Regions from separate parts of the Ensifer sp. Root31 genome, predicted to be linked through region 4. Evidence: riboswitches for the same ligand, from Rfam matches in the RefSeq annotation. Region 4 holds a riboswitch; each other region holds the start of a gene.
What was found. A riboswitch is a leader RNA that binds a small molecule or an ion and turns the genes downstream of it on or off. The one in region 4 is predicted to bind cobalamin.

Region 1: it holds a riboswitch for cobalamin, as region 4 does, so the genes downstream of both, metE (5-methyltetrahydropteroyltriglutamate--homocysteine S-methyltransferase) here and cobU (bifunctional adenosylcobinamide kinase/adenosylcobinamide-phosphate guanylyltransferase) in region 4, are expected to answer to the same signal.
Region 2: it holds a riboswitch for cobalamin, as region 4 does, so the genes downstream of both, bluB (5,6-dimethylbenzimidazole synthase) here and cobU (bifunctional adenosylcobinamide kinase/adenosylcobinamide-phosphate guanylyltransferase) in region 4, are expected to answer to the same signal.
Region 3: it holds a riboswitch for cobalamin, as region 4 does, so the genes downstream of both, ASD00_RS09530 (DUF1636 domain-containing protein) here and cobU (bifunctional adenosylcobinamide kinase/adenosylcobinamide-phosphate guanylyltransferase) in region 4, are expected to answer to the same signal.

The regions. Positions count from the first base shown of each region.
Region 1 is NZ_LMCO01000034.1:162,973-168,045, forward strand. It holds gene ASD00_RS25325 (ABC transporter permease) at 1-85, shown strand, start outside; gene ASD00_RS25330 (aspartate/glutamate racemase family protein) at 91-828, shown strand; gene ASD00_RS25335 (LysR substrate-binding domain-containing protein) at 786-1,730, opposite strand; cobalamin riboswitch at 2,193-2,413, shown strand; partial or broken gene metE (5-methyltetrahydropteroyltriglutamate--homocysteine S-methyltransferase) at 2,511-4,796, shown strand; gene ASD00_RS41930 (hotdog domain-containing protein) at 4,851-5,073, shown strand, end outside.
Region 2 is NZ_LMCO01000023.1:178,843-183,915, forward strand. It holds gene ASD00_RS20915 (LuxR family transcriptional regulator) at 1-277, shown strand, start outside; gene ASD00_RS20920 (acyl-homoserine-lactone synthase) at 432-1,076, shown strand; gene ASD00_RS20925 (DUF2865 domain-containing protein) at 1,264-2,334, shown strand; gene bluB (5,6-dimethylbenzimidazole synthase) at 2,243-3,034, opposite strand; cobalamin riboswitch at 3,079-3,288, opposite strand; gene ASD00_RS20935 (SDR family oxidoreductase) at 3,366-4,187, opposite strand; gene ASD00_RS20940 (phytanoyl-CoA dioxygenase family protein) at 4,279-5,073, opposite strand, start outside.
Region 3 is NZ_LMCO01000007.1:128,886-133,958, reverse strand. It holds gene ASD00_RS09545 (iron ABC transporter permease) at 1-952, opposite strand, end outside; gene ASD00_RS09540 (ABC transporter substrate-binding protein) at 1,028-1,981, opposite strand; gene ASD00_RS09535 (ABC transporter ATP-binding protein) at 1,978-2,784, opposite strand; gene ASD00_RS09530 (DUF1636 domain-containing protein) at 2,807-3,220, opposite strand; cobalamin riboswitch at 3,328-3,544, opposite strand; gene ASD00_RS09525 (DUF1330 domain-containing protein) at 3,732-4,025, shown strand; gene ASD00_RS09520 (helix-turn-helix domain-containing protein) at 4,358-4,789, opposite strand; gene ASD00_RS09515 (oxidoreductase) at 4,879-5,073, shown strand, end outside.
Region 4 is NZ_LMCO01000023.1:344,301-349,373, reverse strand. It holds gene ASD00_RS21720 (adenylate/guanylate cyclase domain-containing protein) at 1-1,386, opposite strand, end outside; cobalamin riboswitch at 1,696-2,102, shown strand; gene cobU (bifunctional adenosylcobinamide kinase/adenosylcobinamide-phosphate guanylyltransferase) at 2,240-2,764, shown strand; gene cobW (cobalamin biosynthesis protein CobW) at 2,768-3,832, shown strand; gene cobN (cobaltochelatase subunit CobN) at 3,904-5,073, shown strand, end outside.

The sequences.
Region 1 (5,073 bases), on a different contig from region 4:
CACGACGCTCTTCTCCTTCACCACCATCCTCGTCGCGCTTGCCGTCATTCTGACGCTTCGTCGGCGGCAGGTAAAAATGAGCTAGGTTCGATGCGCATTCTGATCGTCAATCCGAACACCACCCTATCCATGACCGAGAAGGCGGCGGCCGCAGCCCGCGCCGTCGCGGGCCCGAACACGGAGATCATCGCGAGGACGTCCAAGTCCGGACCGGCTTCGATCGAAGGCCACTATGATGGCGCGATCGCGCTTCCGGGCGTGCTCACCGAAATCCGGGACGGCGAAGCGGCAGGCGCCGACGCCGCCGTCATCGCATGCTTCGACGATACTGGTCTGGAAGCAGCCCGCGCGCTTGCCCGCATCCCCGTGGTCGGGCTTTGCGAATCCGCTGTGGCGACGGCCGCCATGCTTGCTCAGCGTTTCACCGTCGTGACCACACTCGAGCGGTCGCGTGTGCTTATCGAGAACCTGGTCATACGCTATGGGATGAGTGCCCGGACGAAGGTTCGCGCTGCGGACATCCCGGTGCTGCAGCTTGAGGACAAGGCTTCGCCCGCGTTGGCGAAGCTGCGATGCGAAATCGAGCTGGCGCTCGTTGAGGACGGCGCCGAGGGGATCGTGCTTGGCTGCGCCGGGATGGCCGATCTTGCGCGCGCACTTCAAGCCGAATACGGCGTTCCGGTCATTGATGGCGTATCGGCAGCCGTCAAGCAGGCCGAGGCGTTGGTGTCGCAAGGACTGACGACCAGCAAGCGCGGCTCCTATGCTCCGCCGCTCAGCAAATCCTATTCAGGTCTTATGAGCGCGCTCGCACCGATCTCGGCTTGAGACCGTACCGAGGGAAGCTCTCCGGCCACGGCGGCCAGCTGCGCGTTCGATGTGGCGGCTTCGGCAATGATCCACTCGCGAAACACCTGGATCTTGTTCTGCCGCCGGTGGCTTTGCGGATAGACCAGCCAATAGGCACGGCCATCCCTGACCACATGGTTGAACGGCCGGACGAGTTTTCCGCTGCGAAGCTCCTCAATCACAAAGGTGGAGACGACCATGGCAATGCCATGATCGAGCAATGTGGTGGCCACATCCATTGCCTGGACGTCGAAGATCAGCTCAGTGCCATTGCTGGCCGGCGGTTCCACGCCCGCTTCGGTCATCCAGCGCCGCCACCAGCTGGCGTTGCCGAAGCGCCTCACCGTGAGAACGTCGGCCGGATCCTTCAGCTGATGTTTTTCCAGGAACGTCGGCGTACAGACGGGCATGTATTCGATCGGGAAAAGAGGAAACACTTCATTGCCCGACCAGTCGCCGTTGCCGCTGCGCACCACGAGATCAATCGCATCGCGCTTGAAGTCGATCAGCTCCGTGGACATGTGCACGCGAATGCTGATGTTTGGATGGGCTGTCTGAAACGAGGCGAGCCTGGAACCAAGCCAACTTGAGACGACGGTTGGCAGTACCGAGATGTGCAGGTGATGCTCGGTCTTGTCGGCAATCTCGGAGAACGCCGTACCCAGTAGATCGAGCGCCTCGGTCACCTTCGGCGCAAGCTGCCGTCCGGCAGCCGTCAAGCGCACTTCCCGCGGCAGACGGACAAACAGCGGCGTGCCGGTGCGGTCCTCCAGCAGTCGGATTTGATAGCTGACAGCGGCTTGCGTCATGCCGAGCTCCTGCGCCGCGCGGGTGAAACTCAAGTGCCTGGCTGCGGCCTCGAACGCGCGCACCGCACTCATGGGGGGAATCTTGCTCATGAAGTGAGATAAGCATTCTTTATGGCAGCATGCGAGAAATCGCTTTGCGCGAAACCACCAAAATCCTCAATTTTCTCGCGAACACATCACCACAGAACTGAAGGGGTTAGCAATGCTTAGCGCACTGCGATCGATCATCCTCCACGTCTGGACTTCGGCCAAGAGAGCTGCCGACGCCACGACGACCATCGATACATTCAGCGAGTTCCAACTGAGGGACATCGGCCTGACGCGAGACAATGACAGCATCCGGGCGCGCGCGGGCGATGTTGCTGATCCGTGGCAGCACGTAGCGGGCTCTGATCCGGGCGGTGCCCTTTCGCCGCAGACGCCAAATGATGAAGTCGCGTCGCCGCCCTCGCGACAAGCTTTCGACCTCGGCCGAATGGAGAAAATAAAGACATAAACATTTCTTTATACGATTGACGCCGTCGACTTTGCGGGGCATTGTCGAACAATCGTGGTTCTGCGGCTCGTCTGACGACAGGCCGGAGCTAAGAGGGAATTCGGTGCGGCGCTGCAAGGCGCTCATGCCGGAGCTGCCCCCGCAACTGTAAGCGGCGAGCGGTCGTCCAATGATGTCACTGAGGGAGACGCCTCGGGAAGACGGGACGGTTCGTGTTGACCCGCAAGCCAGGAGACCTGCCGCGATAGATAACGTCCACGGGCGGGGTGTCCGATGTGTCGCCTTGACGAGCGAGCCAGTCTCGGTCGTGGATGCGTCGCATTCAAAGCCTTGCCCACAACCTTCGGGGTAAGGAAATGACCATCAAGACAGCCAATCTCGGCTTTCCACGTATCGGCAGCCACCGTGAACTGAAGTTCGCGCTGGAGCGTTATTGGGCCGGCAAGATCGAGAGACAGGACCTGCTCGACGTCGCCGCCAGGCTGCGGGCCGAAAACTGGGCCGCGCAAAAGGCGCGTGGGATCCAGATCATTCCATCGAACGACTTCTCGCTTTACGACCAGGTTCTCGACACATCAGTGCTGGTTGGTGCGGTGCCACCGGCCTATGGCTGGAAGGGCGGCCCGGTCGACCTCGACGCCTATTTCGCCATGGCGCGCGGTTCGACGACTGCCGCCTGCGCGTCCGGTTGCACGCATGGCGGGCCCGACGGGGGCAACCAGGCGCTGGAGATGACCAAGTGGTTCGACACGAACTACCACTACATGGTTCCGGAATTCGCGGAGGATCAGCGCTTCGAGCTGACGAGCAATGCGCCGCTTGACGCCTTCCTCGAAGCCAAGGCGCTCGGGCATGTCACCCGCCCTGTCGTCCTCGGCCCCGTCACCTTCCTGAAACTGGGCAAGGCGCTTGCCGGCGGATTCGACACCATCAATCTGATCGAGCGGCTGCTGCCTGTTTATACGAAGCTTCTCACCGAGCTTGGGGAAGCCGGCGTCGAATGGGTGCAGATCGACGAGCCATGCCTGGTGCTCGATCTCACTGAGCGGGAACGCCAGGCGCTGGCGCTGACCTACCAGACGTTCGCCTCGGAACTTCCGCAGTTGAAAATCATGCTCGCGACCTATTTCGGCGCGGTCAGTGACAACATGCCGACAGCCCTTTCGCTGCCGGTTGCCGGGCTGCATGTCGACCTCGTGCGGGCGCCGCAACAGCTCGACTTGCTACTTCAGACGGTACCGGCACAGCTTGTGCTGTCGCTCGGCGTCGTCGATGGCCGCAATGTGTGGCGTACCGATCTTGCCGGCCTCTTCCGCCGGCTGCAGCCGTTGATCGAGGCGCATGGCCGCGATCGTATCGAGCTTGCACCATCGTGCTCGCTGCTGCATGTGCCAATCGACCTCGATCTCGAACGAGCGCTCGATCCGGAGCTCGTCTCCTGGCTTGCCTTCGCCCTGCAGAAGCTGGACGAACTCAGCCTGCTTGCCCGCGCATTCGAGCCGGGCCTGGCCAATCCCGAGCAGGTCTTTGCAAAATCGATTGCTGCGGTCGAGGCACGGCTGACCTCGCTCAAGGTCCACGATCCACTCGTTGCCGGACGCTTGAAGAACCTGACGGCAGCAGACAGCCGCCGTCAATCGAGTTTTGCAACGCGCCGGCGGCGGCAGGAAGACAGGCTGGCACTGCCGCTCTTCTCGACGACGACGATCGGCTCCTTCCCGCAGACGTCAGAGGTGCGCCAGGCACGATCGCTGCATGCCAAGGGCGAGCTCAGCTATGTCGACTACCTCGCCTACCTGCGCCAGGAGACGGAGAAGGCCGTGCGCTGGCAGGAGGAAATCGGCATCGAGGTGCTGGTGCACGGCGAATTCGAGCGCAACGACATGGTGCAGTATTTCGGCGAGCAGCTCTCCGGCTATGGGTTCACTCAGAGCGGTTGGGTGCAGAGCTACGGCTCGCGCTACGTACGCCCGCCGATCATCTTCGGCGATGTCTCGCGCCCGAACCCGATGACGGTCGATTGGGCAACCTATGCGCAGTCGCTGACGGACAAGCCGATGAAGGGCATGCTCACCGGCCCGGTGACGATGCTGCAATGGTCGTTCGTGCGCGACGACCTGCCCCGGTCGATCGTATGCCGGCAGATCGCACTGGCGCTGCGCGACGAAGTCACCGACCTGGAAACGGCCGGTATCGCCGTGATCCAGATCGACGAACCGGCGCTGCGCGAGGGACTGCCACTGAGACAGGCCGATCGAAAGGCCTATCTCGACTGGGCGGTCGAGTGCTTCCGCATCAGCGCCTCCGGCGTCGGTGACGAAACCCAGATCCACACCCACATGTGCTACTCGGAGTTCAACGACATCATGGCGGCGATTGCGGCAATGGATGCCGATGTCATCTCCATCGAAACCTCGCGCTCGAAGATGGAGCTGCTCGGCGCCTTTATCGATCAGGCCTATCCGAACGAGATCGGCCCCGGCGTCTACGACATCCACTCGCCGCGGGTACCCACTGTCGACGAGATGGTGCATCTGATCGAACAGGCGACCGACGGTCTGACGCCGGCGCAGATCTGGGTCAATCCGGATTGTGGGCTGAAAACAAGGCGGTGGGAGGAAGTTCGCCCGGCGCTCGTCAACACGGACGATAGCAATATCGAGAAGGCGCCGGGGGAAACCCCGGCGCCCGCCACCTTGATCGACATCGTCTTTCCCGGCGACACCAATCACCACGGCACGCTCTTCGGCGGTGCGGGCCTCGCACTCATGGACCGGACCGCCTTCATCGTCGCCACGCGCCACGGCCGCGTTCCCTTCGTCATCGCCTCCTGCGATCGCGTCGACTTCCACGCCCCTGCCCACATCGGCCATATCGTCAGCTGCAGCGGCCGCCCGATCCGGGTCGGGCGGCGTTCGA
Region 2 (5,073 bases), 170 kb from region 4:
CCAGCTCGCCGCCAACCTGTTTCATGCCGGCATGCTTGAAAACGCCGCCATGACAGGGGGGCTGAACACGCGCGATACGCGCCTCACAGGTCGCGAAACCGAGGTTCTCACCTGGTCGGCGGCCGGCAAGAGCTATTGGGAAATTGCCACCATTCTCGGCATTTCCGAACGCACCGTGCGTTTCTTCATGACCAATGCCCGCCGAAAGCTCAATGTTGTCTCCAACACGCAGGCCGTGGCCCAGGCCGTTCGCCATGCACTGATCCCGACGGTTTGACCCACCCTCAAGACGCTCCTCCTTCGCTCATCTGAAACCCCGTCTATATTTAGTGGGAAAAAACGGTTTCCGGAACTGTCGGTAGTGACAGTTTCGCCCCTGCCTGAGGACTGACAGCATCACGCCATCCCCCAAAACAAGGATGGAGAAGAAGATGATCAGGATCCTCAACGGCAGGACACGCGGACAGCACCCACAGTCCATCGACGAGATGTTCAAGCTGCGCAAGCGCGTCTTCCACGATTTCCTGAAATGGGACGTGCAGACCGATGGGGAATGGGAGATCGACAATTACGACAAGTCGAATCCGCTCTATATTCTGTCCTATTCGCCGGAGACGGGAAAACTGCGCGGATCGCTGAGATTGCTGCCGACGCTCGGCCCCAACATGCTGGACGATACGTTCCCGATCCTGCTTGGCGACAACCCTGAGATCCGCAGCGCCTCGATCTGGGAATCGAGCCGCTTCTGCATCGACCCGGAGATTTCTCAGGACCGCGCCTCCAACCAGGTGACCGTCGCCGCCGCAGAACTGATGTGCGGTGTCGGCGAACTCGGGCTGGCCTCCGGCATCAGCCATATCGTCACGGTGACCGATGTCTTCCTCGAGCGGATGTTCCGCCGCATGGGTTGCCCCGGCGAGCGCATCGCTGACCCGCACCGGATCGGCTCGGTCTATGCCGTAGCGGTCGCCTGGGAAGTGACGCCGTCGCTGCTCAGCGCCATGAAGGCCGTAGCGGCGATCGAAGGCACGGTTCTTGAACGGCCGATGTCGCTGGAGACGGCACGCGCCGCCTGATCTCTAACGCTCCTTCCGTTCCTCCCACCGGACGGAGCTGTTAACGCAATGCGAGGCTTGTCGTTGCACCGGCGGCGACAAGCCTTATGATAGGGCTGAAACAGGAAGTGCCGACAGCGACCGAACCCGGACAACAAGGGTGGCGCCGTGCGGTTGCAGGAATGGACGTTCGCCCGTGTTCCGGAACATGAAAACCCTAGCCGCGGCGACCTTGCCGCTGCTTCTGGTTCTTGCCGATCAGGCGCTGGCCTCCAGCGTGTGCGACCGCCTGAACACTCGGCTCGCCGAACTGCCCGCCGCCATCGAAACTACGGCCGATACCCGCGATTATGCGAGCGCGATTTCCCGACAGAACATCGAATTGCGCCGGGCGCGCAACGATCGCCGACGCGCCGGCTGCGGCACAGGCAGCGTCGTCGTCTTCAACGGCGGCGACCCGGATATCTGCACAGACATCAACAGTCTGATCGCCGAGATGGAAGACAATCTGCGCATCCTCAAATCGGAGCGCCAGCAGCTGATGTCAGGCGATGGAGACGATACGCGCCGGCGCATCCTCGCCGCCCTCGAGATCAACGGTTGCTATGGTGGCAGCGAGGAATTTGCGACCGCCGACCCGGACGAGCCGGAAACGTACCGCAACATCCTGCGCGATCTGCCGCCGGACGAAAGCTACGGACCAATGCTGCGGGACGGCGAAATGGGCACCTACCCGCCGGAAAGCGGCGTCTATTCCGGCACGCTTCGCACCATGTGCGTGCGCACTTGCGATGGCGCCTTCTTCCCGATCTCGTCCGAGGCAAGCCCTGTGGACTTCGCCCGCGACGAGCAGGCCTGCCGCGCCCGCTGCCCGGGTGCCGAAACAGAACTATTTTTCCACGACCTGGCGACCGAGGAGAGCGACCAGATGGTCTCCGCCTCGACGGGACGCCCCTATAAAGAACTGCCAAACGCCTTTGCCTATCGGACGCGCGGCGTCGGCAAGCCGGGCATTTGCGGTTGCCAGATTCCAAAGATCGCGACGACGCCCAAGGCTTCCAGTGGCAACACTGGCAACAGCGAATCGTCGATCATCGTCATCGAGGGCAAGAAGGAAGCGGCCGCCCCTACCGCCAAGGCGGCTGCGGAGGAGCGCCCCTACGATCCCGCCAAGAGCAAGGTGCGGGTCATCGGGCCGACGTTCCTTCCCCAGGAGGAAACGTCGATCGACCTTCGCCATCCGAAGGGTCCGGGCTACCAGCCGGTTCAGAGCAACTGATCGCAGCGTCTGCCTTTCGGCAGGTTCCCCAGCCTTCCTCGAACACCAGCTCCTCCAGCGGCAGCCGCTGGCGCCAGCCCTTAACCGCAAGTTCCGGCTCCTGGTAAAGGCGATCGACATATCCGAGGCAAAGCCAGGCGACGATCACGACATGATCGGGAATGCCGAGGATCGCCTTGATCTCATTTTCATGAAAGATACTGACCCAGCCGACACCAACGCCTTCGGCGCGCGCCGCAAGCCAGAGGTTCTGCACGGCACAGACGGTGGAATAGAGATCCATCTGCGGGTTATGGGTGCGCCCGAGAACGACCGCTCCACCGCGCGTGCGGTCGCAGGTGACGCAGATGCTCAAGGGTGCCTTGCGGATCCCCTCCAGCTTCAGGGAGCGGTATTTCGCTTGGCGGTCGCCATCGAACATCAATGCCGCTTCGTCGTTGGCGCGGGAAAAGGCCTGCCATACCCGCTCGCGGGTTTCGGCCTGCCGGACCACGACGAAATTCCACGGTTGCATGAAACCCACCGATGGCGCCCGGTGCGCAGCATTGAGCAGGCGCATCACCACATCGTCAGGCAAGGGTTCGGCCAGGAACTGATCCCGCACGTCCCGGCGCGTTTCGATGGCTCGATAGACGGCTTCGCGCTCGTCGGATGAAAAGGCCTCTGCAGCCGCAAGGCCGCCATTAGCGTCAGTCAGCATCGTTCGATCCCCAACAATGCACAACCTTCCGCCGTCCGCGCGGATATCGGTCTATCTTGCCAGGCCGGTCTTCTGACTTCGGATCAACCGGCCGCCTCACCTTCCCAGATCACATGAAGATCCAGTGGCAAGATCTTGAGCAAGCTCAAAATCCCTAGAGGCAGTCGTCCCCGTCACAGCGTTGGGCACGTTCCGGAATAACACCGGATTCCCGATTCTCCCGCGTTGCGGGCACCTGACGGCGTCATAAGGGCACAGCCCACAGGGAATGACAAGCAAGTCCGGCGTCGCTTGCCGGTCACTCCACAGGGCCTCGCGACAGCGTCAGATGTCAGAGCGGCGCGACCGGATGCGGCGAGCCGTCATAGCCGCCCCACACCGACTGGTCGAAGCAGATGACCGACCCCGTCATCAGGCCGGACTCATCCGACGAGAGATAGGCGCAGGCACGCGCGACTTCCTTGGGGTCGACAAGCCGACCGAAGGGTTGGCTGGCGGCCGCCTTTTCGAGCCAGTCGTCTGCCGCCCCATGAAATTCGCGCTGGATGCGGTCTTCCCCTTCGGACGCCATCCAGCCGATATTGAGGCCATTGACGCGAATGCGGTTGCGCAGCAGCGCATAGGAGGTGTTCTTGGTCAGCGTCTCCAGCGCCCCCTTCGACGAGCAATAGGCGGCGATAAACGGCTGACCGGCCATCGCCGACATCGAGCCAATATTGACGATGGTGCCCTGCGTGCCCTCCCGCCGCATCAGCTTTACCGCTTCCTGCATCAGGAAGAACGGTGCGCGCACATTGACAGCGAACATCCGGTCGAACAGTTCGGGGCTGGTGTCCAGGATGGTGCCGCGATCGGTGATCGCCGCCGCATTGACCAGCGCATCGACGCGCCCGAATGTGGCGTCGCAGGCGCTGACGACCTTGCGCGCGTCCTCGACCTTTTCGAGGTCTGCCTCGACATAAAGTACCTGCGCGCCGGTTGCCTTGCGGATCTGCTCGGCCTTCGCTTCGCCCTTGGCAACGTTGCGTCCACAGATGACGACACCTTTAGCCCCACGTTCCGCAAACAGGTTGGCGATCGTTGCGCCCAGCCCCTGCGTCCCGCCGGTGACGATGGCGATCTTGCCGTCGAGACGGCCATATTGCTCGGTCATGAAAGTCCTCCCAGAATTGAAAGTGAGATGAAAACAGGGCGACCGGCCCCCGCCGCAGAACGCCGGGGACCGGAAAGATCGATTCTGCCGTTCAGCTCAGCTTGCGCTGTGCCTGCTCGCCAAGCGCGCTTCTGAAATCCGCATCGCTCCACCTGCCTGCCAGCGCCTCATGCATCAGTTGCGCCTGGGTCTTCGGCGCGAGACCGCCCAGCGGCGGATCGCGATCGAGATTGGTCGGGAAGGAATAGCCCTCGGCACAGGACGCAATCGCATTGGCCGCCTCATCGGCCGAAAGCGTGCCGGATGCCACGAGTGCGGTCAGCGCCGGGTAGAGGGCTGCACTCATCCTGGCGCGATCGACGGTCTCCATCGCCCTCCCGAAGGCCGAGGAGACCTGGAGCAGGTTGGCGACGCGCTTGATATCAGTCGAATGATTGCTGCCGGCCGCATGGAAGAGAGCCGGGTTGAAGAAGACGACATCGCCCTTTTCCAACGGCAGCTGCACGTGATGCTGGTCGAAATAGGCCCGGAACTCCGGACGTTTCAACGCGAGATAGCCGGGCACGTAGGTCTGGCTATAGGGAAGGAAAAGCGTTGGACCGCTCTCGATCGGCATGTCGCAATGGGCAACGGCACCTTGCAACGTCAGCACCGGCGACAGCCTGTGCACATGAACAGGATACTGCTCGATGACATCAGAGGTCTGGAATCCCAGATGATAGTCGCGATGGGCCGCCTGCGACGCGCCGCCGGGATTGACGCGATTGACCTGCGCCGTCAGCTGGTAGTTCGGACCAAGCCAGGCTTCGCTGACGAGCGCGATGATGGCGTTGGCGTAATAGGCGGCAAAGTTCTCAGGGCTTTTCAGGCAGTGTTTTTCGAGCGA
Region 3 (5,073 bases), on a different contig from region 4:
TGATGACGCCGATCGGCATATCCTCGGGCGCCATGACGACGCGGGAAAAGAGGTCCGCCCAGATCAGCACCAGCGCCCCGACGAAGGCCGAAAGCGGGATGACCCGGACATTGTCGCTGCCGGCAAACAGCCGCACGAAATGCGGCACCATCAGGCCGACAAAGCCGATCGCGCCGGAAAAAGCGACCATGACCCCGGTCAGAAGTGCGGTGACGACGAAGAGGACGAGGCGGAACCGGCGAACGGGAATGCCGAGCGTCGTTGCCGTCTCGTCGCCCATGGCAAGCGCATTGATCTCGCGCGCCCTCAGCACGAGGTAGCCGAGGCAGGCTGTCAGCACCACCGCGGGATAGACAAGATGCGGCCATTGCGCGAGCCCGAGACCGCCGAGCATCCAGAAAATCACCGTATGCACCGCCCTTGGATCCCCGAGGAAAATCATCAGGTTGCCGACAGACGTCAAGGTGAAGGCAACGGCCACGCCTGATAGCACCAGCCGGTCGGCATTGGTGCCGAGCACCCTTGTCACGAGCGCAACAAGTGCGGTCGCAGCCAGCGCGCCGGCAAAGGCAAACAGCGGCACCGTGGCAAGGCCGAGAATGAGTCCGGTGTGCAGTAGCGCGATGATCGCGCCGAGCGCGCCGCCGGAGGACACACCGAGCAGATGCGGATCGGCAAGCGGATTGCGGGTAACCGCCTGCAGCACGGCGCCGGTCAAGGCCAGCCCGGCTCCAACCAGCCCGGCAAGCACGACACGCGGCAGGCGCACGTCCCAGACAATGCTTTCGCGCCCCGCCGACCAGACGACGTCGACGCTGCCGGGCGACAGCTTCGAGGCGATGATCGACCAGACGGTCGAGACCGGGATGGGCGCTGAACCCCATGAGACGGCGGCAGTGATCGTCAGGCACAGCAACAGCAGCGCCGCGAGAATGGCGGTCGTGGTTTTCACAGTCCGTCCCTGGTCAATTATTGGAATGGAAAGGCGGGAGCATGCGAAACGGCATGCTCCCGCAGGCCGCCTCGGTTACATCGCCTGCCCGTGAAAGGCCCTGGCAAGGCGCGCAATGGCATCGATGTTGCGTGGACCCGGTGTCGCCTCGACATAATCGAGCACGACGAAGCGGTCATTCCTGACGGCATCGATGTTCTTGAAGGCGGGGTTGCTCTTCATGAAGGCGATCTTCTGCTCGGCGGTGACCTCGCCATAGTTGACGATCACCACCACCTCAGGGTTCTTGTCGATCACCGGCTCCCAGGAAATCTCGGTCCAGCTCTTCTCGATGTCGTCCATGACGTTGACGCCGCCCGCCGCCTCGATCATTGCCGTCGGGATACCGAACCGGCCTGACGTGAACGGCTTCTCCTCGCCGGAATCATAGACGAAGACGCGGGTCGGGCGTTCGATGCCGCCGGTGTCTGCAGTGATCTTGTCGAGATCGCGGCGATAACCGTCGACCAGCGCCTGCGCCCGATCCTCGACGCCGAAGATGCGGCCGAGATTGAGGATATCGACGAACATGTCGTCCATGACAGGCTTGCCCTTGGCCATGACGTGAATGCAGGATTCGGTCAGCTCATAGACGTTGATCTTGAAGGGTTCGAGCGTTTCCGGCGTCACCTCGCCCCCGACCTTCATGCCGTAGTTCCAGCCGGCGAAGTAGAAGTCGGCGTCGGCATTGAGCAGCACTTCCTTGGTCGGATATTTTTCCGAAAGCTCCGGCAGCGCCTTGACGCCTTCGCGCAGCTTTTCGTCCAGCGTCTTCCAGCCGGATACGCCGGTATAGCCGACCATGCGGTCCTGCAATTTCAGAGCCAGCATCATTTCAGTGAGGTTGACGTCGTTGGAAACGGCGCGCTTCGGTGCTGAATCGAAGGTCACCTCGCGGTTGCAGCTCTTGACGGTCACGGGATAGGCGAGCGCCGGCGTTGCCGCCAGAACCAGCAGGGCAAAGGCGGAATGGGCAATGAAGGTCTTCATGAAATCAGTTCCTGTCGAGCAAGTGAAAAGGAAAAGCGTGCGCCGCTCGAAACGGCATTGTTGTGGGCAGTGGCGGTGACGCCGAAGGCGGCGGAAAGCGCTTGTGGGTTGAGCACGTCTTCGGGCGGGCCGAAGGCCGTCATGCGTCCCTCCGTCAGGATCGCCACATCGGTCGCGAACTCGGCTGCCAGGTTGATGTCGTGCAGCGTGGTGACGATCGTCAGCTGCAGCGTCTGCAACAACTCGAGGATTTCGAGCTGGTGGCGGATATCGAGATGGTTTGTCGGCTCGTCGAGAATGATGATGCGCGGCTGCTGGGCAAGCGCCCGGGCGATCAGCACCCGCTGCTTCTCGCCGCCCGAAAGCGTCGCGAATTGCCGCCCGGCAAGGTGGGTGAGATCGAGATGCTCGAGCGCGTGCGCAACCGTCTCGCGGTCCCTCGCGGTCCAGCCGCTCATGCCCTCACGCCGGGGGATGCGGCCCATCATCACCACGTCGCGCACGCTGAAGGGAAAGTCGCTCGGCATTTCCTGCAGCACGACGGCAATGATCTTTGCCGCCTCGCGCGCCGTCATCGCCCAGATGTCGACGCCATCGACCTCGATTGCGCCCGCTATCGGCTGGGCCGAGCGATAGAGGCAGCGCAGCAGCGAGGTCTTGCCGGCACCGTTCGGCCCGAGAATGGCAAGCCGGCTGCCGGGCGCAATGGCAAAGTCGATCTCGCGGACCAGCCGCAGGTCCGGGCGCGGTCCCCAATCCAGGGCGTGGACCCGAAGCCCGGCCCCTGTCGCGGTGCAGCTCATCGGCTCGTCCCTCCCCGCGCCATCATTGGAAATGCCAGCCGATGTCTTCGGAGACCAGCATCGCTGCCGGGATGCGCGCCAGCGTCTTGCCGTTAAGCCCGCGCGGCCTCTCGGCCGCCCGCGTCATGCCATCGCCCCTTCCGGCATAGGTGGTCGCGAACGAGACGAGATCATCGATATCCTCCTCGGGCGAGATATCGCCAAAGAGGTAGGTCGCCTTGCCGGTTGCCTGGAAAGCGATGGTGCAAGGCCTGGTACACGCGGCCATGCAGACCGTCCCAGTAATGGAGAAATCCCGGTCGAGCGGCTCGCCGAGCGCGGCAATACTGCGGTTCAGCCGCTGGATCAGATCCGCTCCCGGACGGCATGGGCCGCCGGTGAAACGGCAATCGGTGCAGACCGTTATCGTGTGCTGTCGGGAAACCGGATTGGCCATGTCTCTTCTCCTCCGGATTGGTCCGGAGAGAATGTGGCAACGCGGCATGATGACGGATGACCGTCGCGCAAAAACCAGTTCTTTTCCATCGGAACACCCCGTCCGTTGTGGTTGATCGGTTCGATGGCAGGTCTCCTGGCTCGCGGGTCGCGGCGCATCCACGTCTTCCCGGCTGATCGCCAGTGACATGGTGTGAATGCGCTTTCCGCTCACAGTTGCGGGGGCAGCCACGGTTTCGGCCCCATTTGGGTCGTCCGCTCCGTGTTCCCTTTTCAGCCGCTTCCGCATTGTCGCGGTTGCAGCACCATCAAAGCCTTCGTCGCACACTTCGGCGGAGGTGACAACCGCCGCGACAGCACGGCCTTGGCCTATCAACATGTCGCATTTTTTCATGCGCATTTGTTATGTGATAACATAACATTATTCAACACAAAAATATGTTGACCAACTCGCCCGCACCGACCAACGGGCGTATCCTTCGATGGCGCCTGTGTGGAAAAGGAGATCTGCCATGGCCGCCTATCTGATTGCGGATGTCGAGGTCACCGATGCCGCGGCCTTTGAAGAATACATACGGGAAGTGCCGGCAACGGAGGCGCGCTATGGTGGCCGATATTTGGGGCGCGGTGGCGCTACCCGGGTGCTCGAGGGAGACTGGGAGCCGCACCGGCTCGTCATTGTCGAGTTCCCGGACATGCACTCCTTGCTCGAGTGGTACAACTCGCCGGCGTATCAACGCCTCAAGGCGATCCGAGAGCGCTGCGCCAAGACGCGGATCATGACGCTGGAAGGCGTTGCCACCTAAGCAGTCGGGCCGTCATTGTTCCAGCAGCTTCCGACGTTTACCGCAAAGGTGCGGCATTGGCATATCAACATGCGGCATATTTTCATATTCATCTGTTATGTAATATCATAATACAACACAAGCTAACGAATGATGCCTGCGACGCACATTGGCAGAGCACTTCTCACGCCATCAGGACGATCGATCGCGACTGTCAACCGGACCTATTAATCTGGCATCAGCGTTTGCCGGCGACGGTCATAAGACATTGCTCGACCAACGGACCGGCAACTCTGTGCTGGAAGCGATTTCAAGAGGCGTTGTCAGGCGATACTTCATCTGCCTGGGGTGCCTCATTCCGGTGCGGCGATACGAATGGGACGTGTCCCGACTGGAGCGCCGGTCGCCCGGTCGATGGTGACGGGATCGATCTCCGTTCCGGTCTCGGCGTCGAAGAACCGGGTTACCTCGCCCCCGCCGCGATGCTTGCGTCCCCACGCGCCGATGGCAAACAGAACCGGCAGGAAGTCTTGGCCAGCTTCGGTCAGGACATATTCGTCTCGTGGCGGACGATCGGAATAGCGGCGTTTCTCCAGCAGCCCCTCCTCCGTCAGCGCTGAAAGCCGCCCCGTCAGCATCGTCGGCGCGATACCAAGACTTTTGCGGAAATCATCGAAGCGGGTCAGGCCCGCATGGGCATCTCGCATGATCAGCATGCTCCAGGCATCCCCCACAAGCGCAAGGCTCCTGGCGATCAGGCATGGCTGGCTCGACAGATTTTTCATGTTAGTATCTTTTTGATAGTGACTAACTACTAATTTAATAGTAACTGAATGTTCAGCGATATTCCATGATAAAATGAAAGCACAAGCCGATGAGCAAGACAGAACGCGGCATTGCCCTGGTCACGGGCGCTTCCTCAGGCATTGGGTTGGTGACAGCACGAGCGCTGCGGCACGATGGCTACCGTGTCTTCGGTACCAGCCGAAAGCCGATGCCCGATACCCCGGACGGGATCACGATGCTGATCTGCGATGTAACCGATGACGCATCGGTGCAGACAACCGTC
Region 4 (5,073 bases):
GAGAGCGGCCGCCTGATAGGCGAGCGCTGTTTTGTGTTTCTGCGCGGTCCTTAGAAATTGTAGCGCCTTGGCTCTAGCTTCGATCCGCGAGATATCAAGCCGATAATGCCAACGCCACAGGTAGACGCGCGCGTAGACCATGGCGGCGGCGGCATAGGCTCGTCCATAGGCAGGATCGAGCGCAATCGCCTGCTCGAAAAAAGGCACTGCCTTTGCAAAATCTTCGGGGGTCGTGCGCCGGTGATGCTCCCAGCCGCGCAGGAACGCATCGAAGGCCGCCGGGACCGTCGTTTCCTTGCGTCCGAAGGCCATCTGCTCGTCAGGATTCAACCGAAGCGCAAGCGCGTCGGCAATGCCGCGCATCACTTCGTCCTGCAGCGCAAAGACATCGGAAAGTGAACCGTCGAACTTGCCGGCCCAAACGTGGCCGCCGCTGAGAGAATCTATGAGCTGAGCATTGATCCGTAGCTGTTCTCCGGCACGCTGCACACTGCCTTCGAGGACGTATCGGACACCGAGTTCCTTGGACACCTGCCTGGGTGTCACCGCCCTGCCCTTGTAGGTGAAGGTCGAGTTACGCGCGATAACGAACAAGCCGGATACCTGAGCCAGCTCGGTGACAAGGCCATCGGTCATGCCATCGGCGAAATACTCCTGCCTGGGATCGTCGCTCACGTTGGCAAACGGAAGCACCGCGATCGACGGCTTGTCCGGCGCGGTCAGATTCGGTGGTTGTATCTGGACCGTTTCCACAGGCGACTCCCAGGGCCGCCACCAGGCCACGCCGGCAGCAGCGCCGAGCACGACAGCAGACGTAACGAGTGCCGCCCAGCGCTTCGCGTGGCGCCCAGCGACCTTTACGCTGCCGGGGCGGGCTTCGTTCAGCCCCAGCCGGTAAGTCCGCACCGGCTTTTCGATATGCTTCAGGCGTTGTTCGCCGAGAAAGACGAAGCCGACATCGAGGTGCTTCTCGACCTGGTCGTAGGCGGTGCCGGAGATGATGATCCCACCCGGTTCGGCGAGGCTCTGCAGGCGCTCGGCAATGATCACTCCATCGCCGTGAATGTCGTCGCCTTCAACGATGACGTCGCCAAGATTGATGCCGATGCGGAATTCCAGTCGACCCTGATCGGAGCCGCGGCTTTCGGATTTCGCGCGCTGAACCTCCACCGCACAACGGACCGCCTCGACGACACTCTGGAACTCGACCAATAACCCGTCGCCCATGGTCTTGATCAACCGCCCGCGATGTGCGGCAATCCTTTGTTCGAACAGGCCGTGCAGATCGGCCTGAAAGCGGGCACACGTACCCTCTTCGTCGGCTTGGGTGAGCAGTCCATAGCCGGAAACGTCGGCAATCATCACGGCGGTGAGCCTGCGTTCCATCTGCCTTCCGGATAATCGAAACGACTTTCGGCTACTCTATCGCAATATCTGACGTTGCTAAAATAAAGTTCAGTTGCCGTGGAGCGTCCGCTCCGACGTCGACTACAGCGCCGCGCGTCTTACTGGACGCGCAAAGGTCGCTGTAACACTTTGAATTGCTGCATGTTTTTATCCTTAGGTCGAATACCATCTAAGGATAAAAACATGCAGGAGTGGCCTTTGCGGCCTGCTGCCGGCAAATTGTCGCGCGCCGCATCTCGACGGGTGGCGTGTCGCACGCGTCGATTGACTTTGCGGCGCCCGCTTCCTAATCATCTGACGTTGGATGGTTTCCCCGGATCGTGGCGATGCGGGGGAATAATTGGGAATGTGACGGATGGACCCAAATCGGGCATCCTTATCGCAGCCGACCCCGCGACTGTAGAACGGTCAGGGTTCGCCATCGGGCTGATAGCCGGCTTCCTTTCGATTGCATGGGGCAATCGAAGGCGGTTTGGAATTCAGCCGGAAAAGCCACTGGCGTGGCTTCGTGATCAGCCGGGTTGGACGCCTCTTCTTCTACGAATCGTCCGCCTTTCACGAAACCAGAAAACGCCGGGAAGGTGAGGCGGGCCGTTCGGGCCCAAGCATCGGTCTTCGCGTGATCACGCGGGGCGCGATGTGGTGGGCTCGTGACGCCGTGAGCCAGGAGACCTGCCGTCCGACAGGGGCATTCCGCCCGAAGGGAAGCCCGCTTCCCACGCCATCACGGAGGTTGTCTTGGCTCATCGATCGTTTCCCGAACGCGCCGTCGGCGCGGTGAAATCCTGTTGCCGCTCGAATTCGCGACCAAGCGCGTGAGGCTGCAACGCACATGAGCATTTCCCATGCCGGGCCGGTTCTGGTCCTCGGCGGTGCCCGTTCCGGCAAATCCAGCTTTTCCGAAAGGCTCGTCGAAGCCTCCGGGCTCGGCATGCACTATGTCGCGACCGGCCGTGCCTGGGACGACGAGATGCGCGAGCGCATCGACCATCACCGGGCAAGGCGCGGCGAAGGCTGGACGACGCATGAAGAGCCGCTCGACCTCGTTTCGCTGCTGACGCGCATCGATGACGAGAACCGCGTGGTGCTCGTCGACTGCCTGACGCTGTGGGTCACCAACCTGATGATGGAAGGGCGCGACATGGCGGCAGAGTTCGCGGCCCTTGCCGCTTTCCTGCCGGAGGCGCGGGCGCGCCTCATCCTTGTTTCCAACGAAGTCGGCCTCGGCATCGTGCCCGAGAACCGCATGGTCCGCGATTTCCGCGACCATGCCGGCCGGCTTCACCAGATCGTTGCGGAGAAATCCGCGGAAGTTTACTTTGTCGCGGCCGGATTGCCGCTGAAAATGAAGGGTTGATCCATGACCACTGCCAGAGCCAACCAGGGCAAGATCCCGGCGACCGTCATCACCGGCTTCCTCGGTGCCGGCAAGACGACGATGATCCGCAATCTGCTGCAGAACGCCGATGGCAAGCGCATTGCGCTCATCATCAACGAGTTCGGCGATCTCGGCGTCGACGGCGACGTGCTGAAGGGCTGCGGCGCAGAAGCCTGCTCGGAAGACGATATCATTGAGCTTACCAATGGCTGCATCTGCTGCACGGTTGCCGATGATTTCATCCCGACCATGACCAAGCTGCTCGAGCGCGAAAATCGTCCTGACCATATCATCATTGAAACCTCGGGCCTCGCTTTGCCGCAGCCGCTGATCGCCGCCTTCAACTGGCCTGATATCCGCAGCGAAGTCACCGTCGATGGCGTCGTCACCGTGGTCGACAGTGCCGCCGTTGCCGCCGGCCGTTTTGCCGACGACCATGACAAGGTCGATGCGTTGCGTGTCGAGGACGACAATCTCGACCACGAAAGCCCGATCGAGGAACTGTTCGAGGACCAGTTGACCGCCGCCGACCTGATCGTGCTCAACAAGACCGATCTGATCGACGCCTCCGGCCTCAAGGCCGTGCGCGACGAGGTCGCTTCGCGCACTAACCGCAAGCCAACAATGATCGAGGCGAAGAACGGCGAAGTTGCCGCTGCCATCCTGCTCGGCCTCGGCGTCGGCACGGAAAGCGATATCGCCAACCGCAAGTCTCACCACGAGATGGAACATGAGGCCGGCGAGGAGCACTCTCATGACGAGTTCGACAGCTTCGTCGTCGAGCTCGGCGCGATTGCCGATCCGGCAGGTTTCATCGATCGCCTCAAGGGCGTGATATCAGAGCATGACGTGCTGCGCCTCAAGGGCTTTGCCGACGTGCCCGGCAAGCCGATGCGCCTGCTGATCCAGGCCGTTGGCGCCCGCATCGACCAGTATTACGACCGTGCCTGGGCGGCTGGCGAGAAGCGCGGTACGCGCCTCGTCGTCATCGGCCTGCACGACATGGACGAAGCTGCGGTGCGCGCCGCCATCACCGCACTCGCCTAACTCCTTGAAGCAACGCAATTCCAGGAAAGCCATTTCACGCTTTTCCTGGAATTGCTCGAACGGACAGAAACATGCATCTGCTTCTCGCCCAGAAAGGAACGATCGCCGACGGCAACGAGGCGATCGACCTGGGGCAAACGCCGGCCGACGTGCTTTTCCTGTCGGCCGCCGACACCGAGCTTTCGTCGATCGCGGCGGCCCATGGCCGGCGCGACGGGGAGCTGAGCCTGCGCATCGCCAGCCTGATGAACCTGATGCACCCGATGTCGGTCGACACCTATGTCGAGCGCACGGCAAGGCATGCAAAACTCATCGTGGTCAGGCCGCTCGGTGGCGCCAGCTATTTCCGTTATGTGCTGGAAGCATTGCATGCCGCCGCCGTCACCCACCGCTTCCAGATCGCGGTGCTGCCCGGCGACGACAAGCCCGATCCCGGCCTCGAGCCGTTTTCGACCGTTGAGGCCGACGACCGCCAGCGCCTCTGGGCCTATTTCACCGAGGGCGGCGCTGACAATGCCGGCCTGTTCCTCGACTACGCCGAGGCGTTGATCTCAGACGCGGAAAAGCCGCAGCCGGCAAAACCGCTGCTCAAGGCCGGCATCTGGTGGCCGGGCGCGGGCGTCATCGGCGTCAGCGAATGGAAGGCACGTGTCCAAGAGCGGATGGTCGCGGGGGAGGGATTCGAACCCCCGACAGTCGGGATCTGCTTTTATCGCGCCCTGGTCCAGAGCGGCGAGACCCGGCCGGTCGAAGCGCTGATCGAGGCGCTTGCCGCCGAAGGCATGCGCGTGTTGCCGCTGTTTGTCTCCAGCCTCAAGGATGCCGTTTCGGTCGGCACGCTGCAATCGATTTTTTCCGAGGCGGCACCCGACGTGGTGATGAACGCCACCGGCTTTGCCGTTTCCTCGCCCGGTGCCGACAGGCAGCCGACCGTGTTGGAATCAACCGGCGCGCCGGTGCTGCAGGTGATCTTCTCCGGATCGTCGCGCGCGCAATGGCAGGCCTCGCCGCAGGGGCTGATGGCGCGCGATCTCGCCATGAACGTTGCCTTGCCGGAGGTCGATGGCCGCATTCTGGCGCGCGCCGTCTCCTTCAAGGCGGCCTCGATCTACGATCCCAAGGTCGAAGCCAACATCGTCGGGCACGAACCGCTTTCCGACCGGGTCCGCTTTGCCGCCAGGCTTGCGGTCAATTGGGCAAAACTGCGCCGCGCCCGTCCGGCCGAACGGCGGATCGCCATC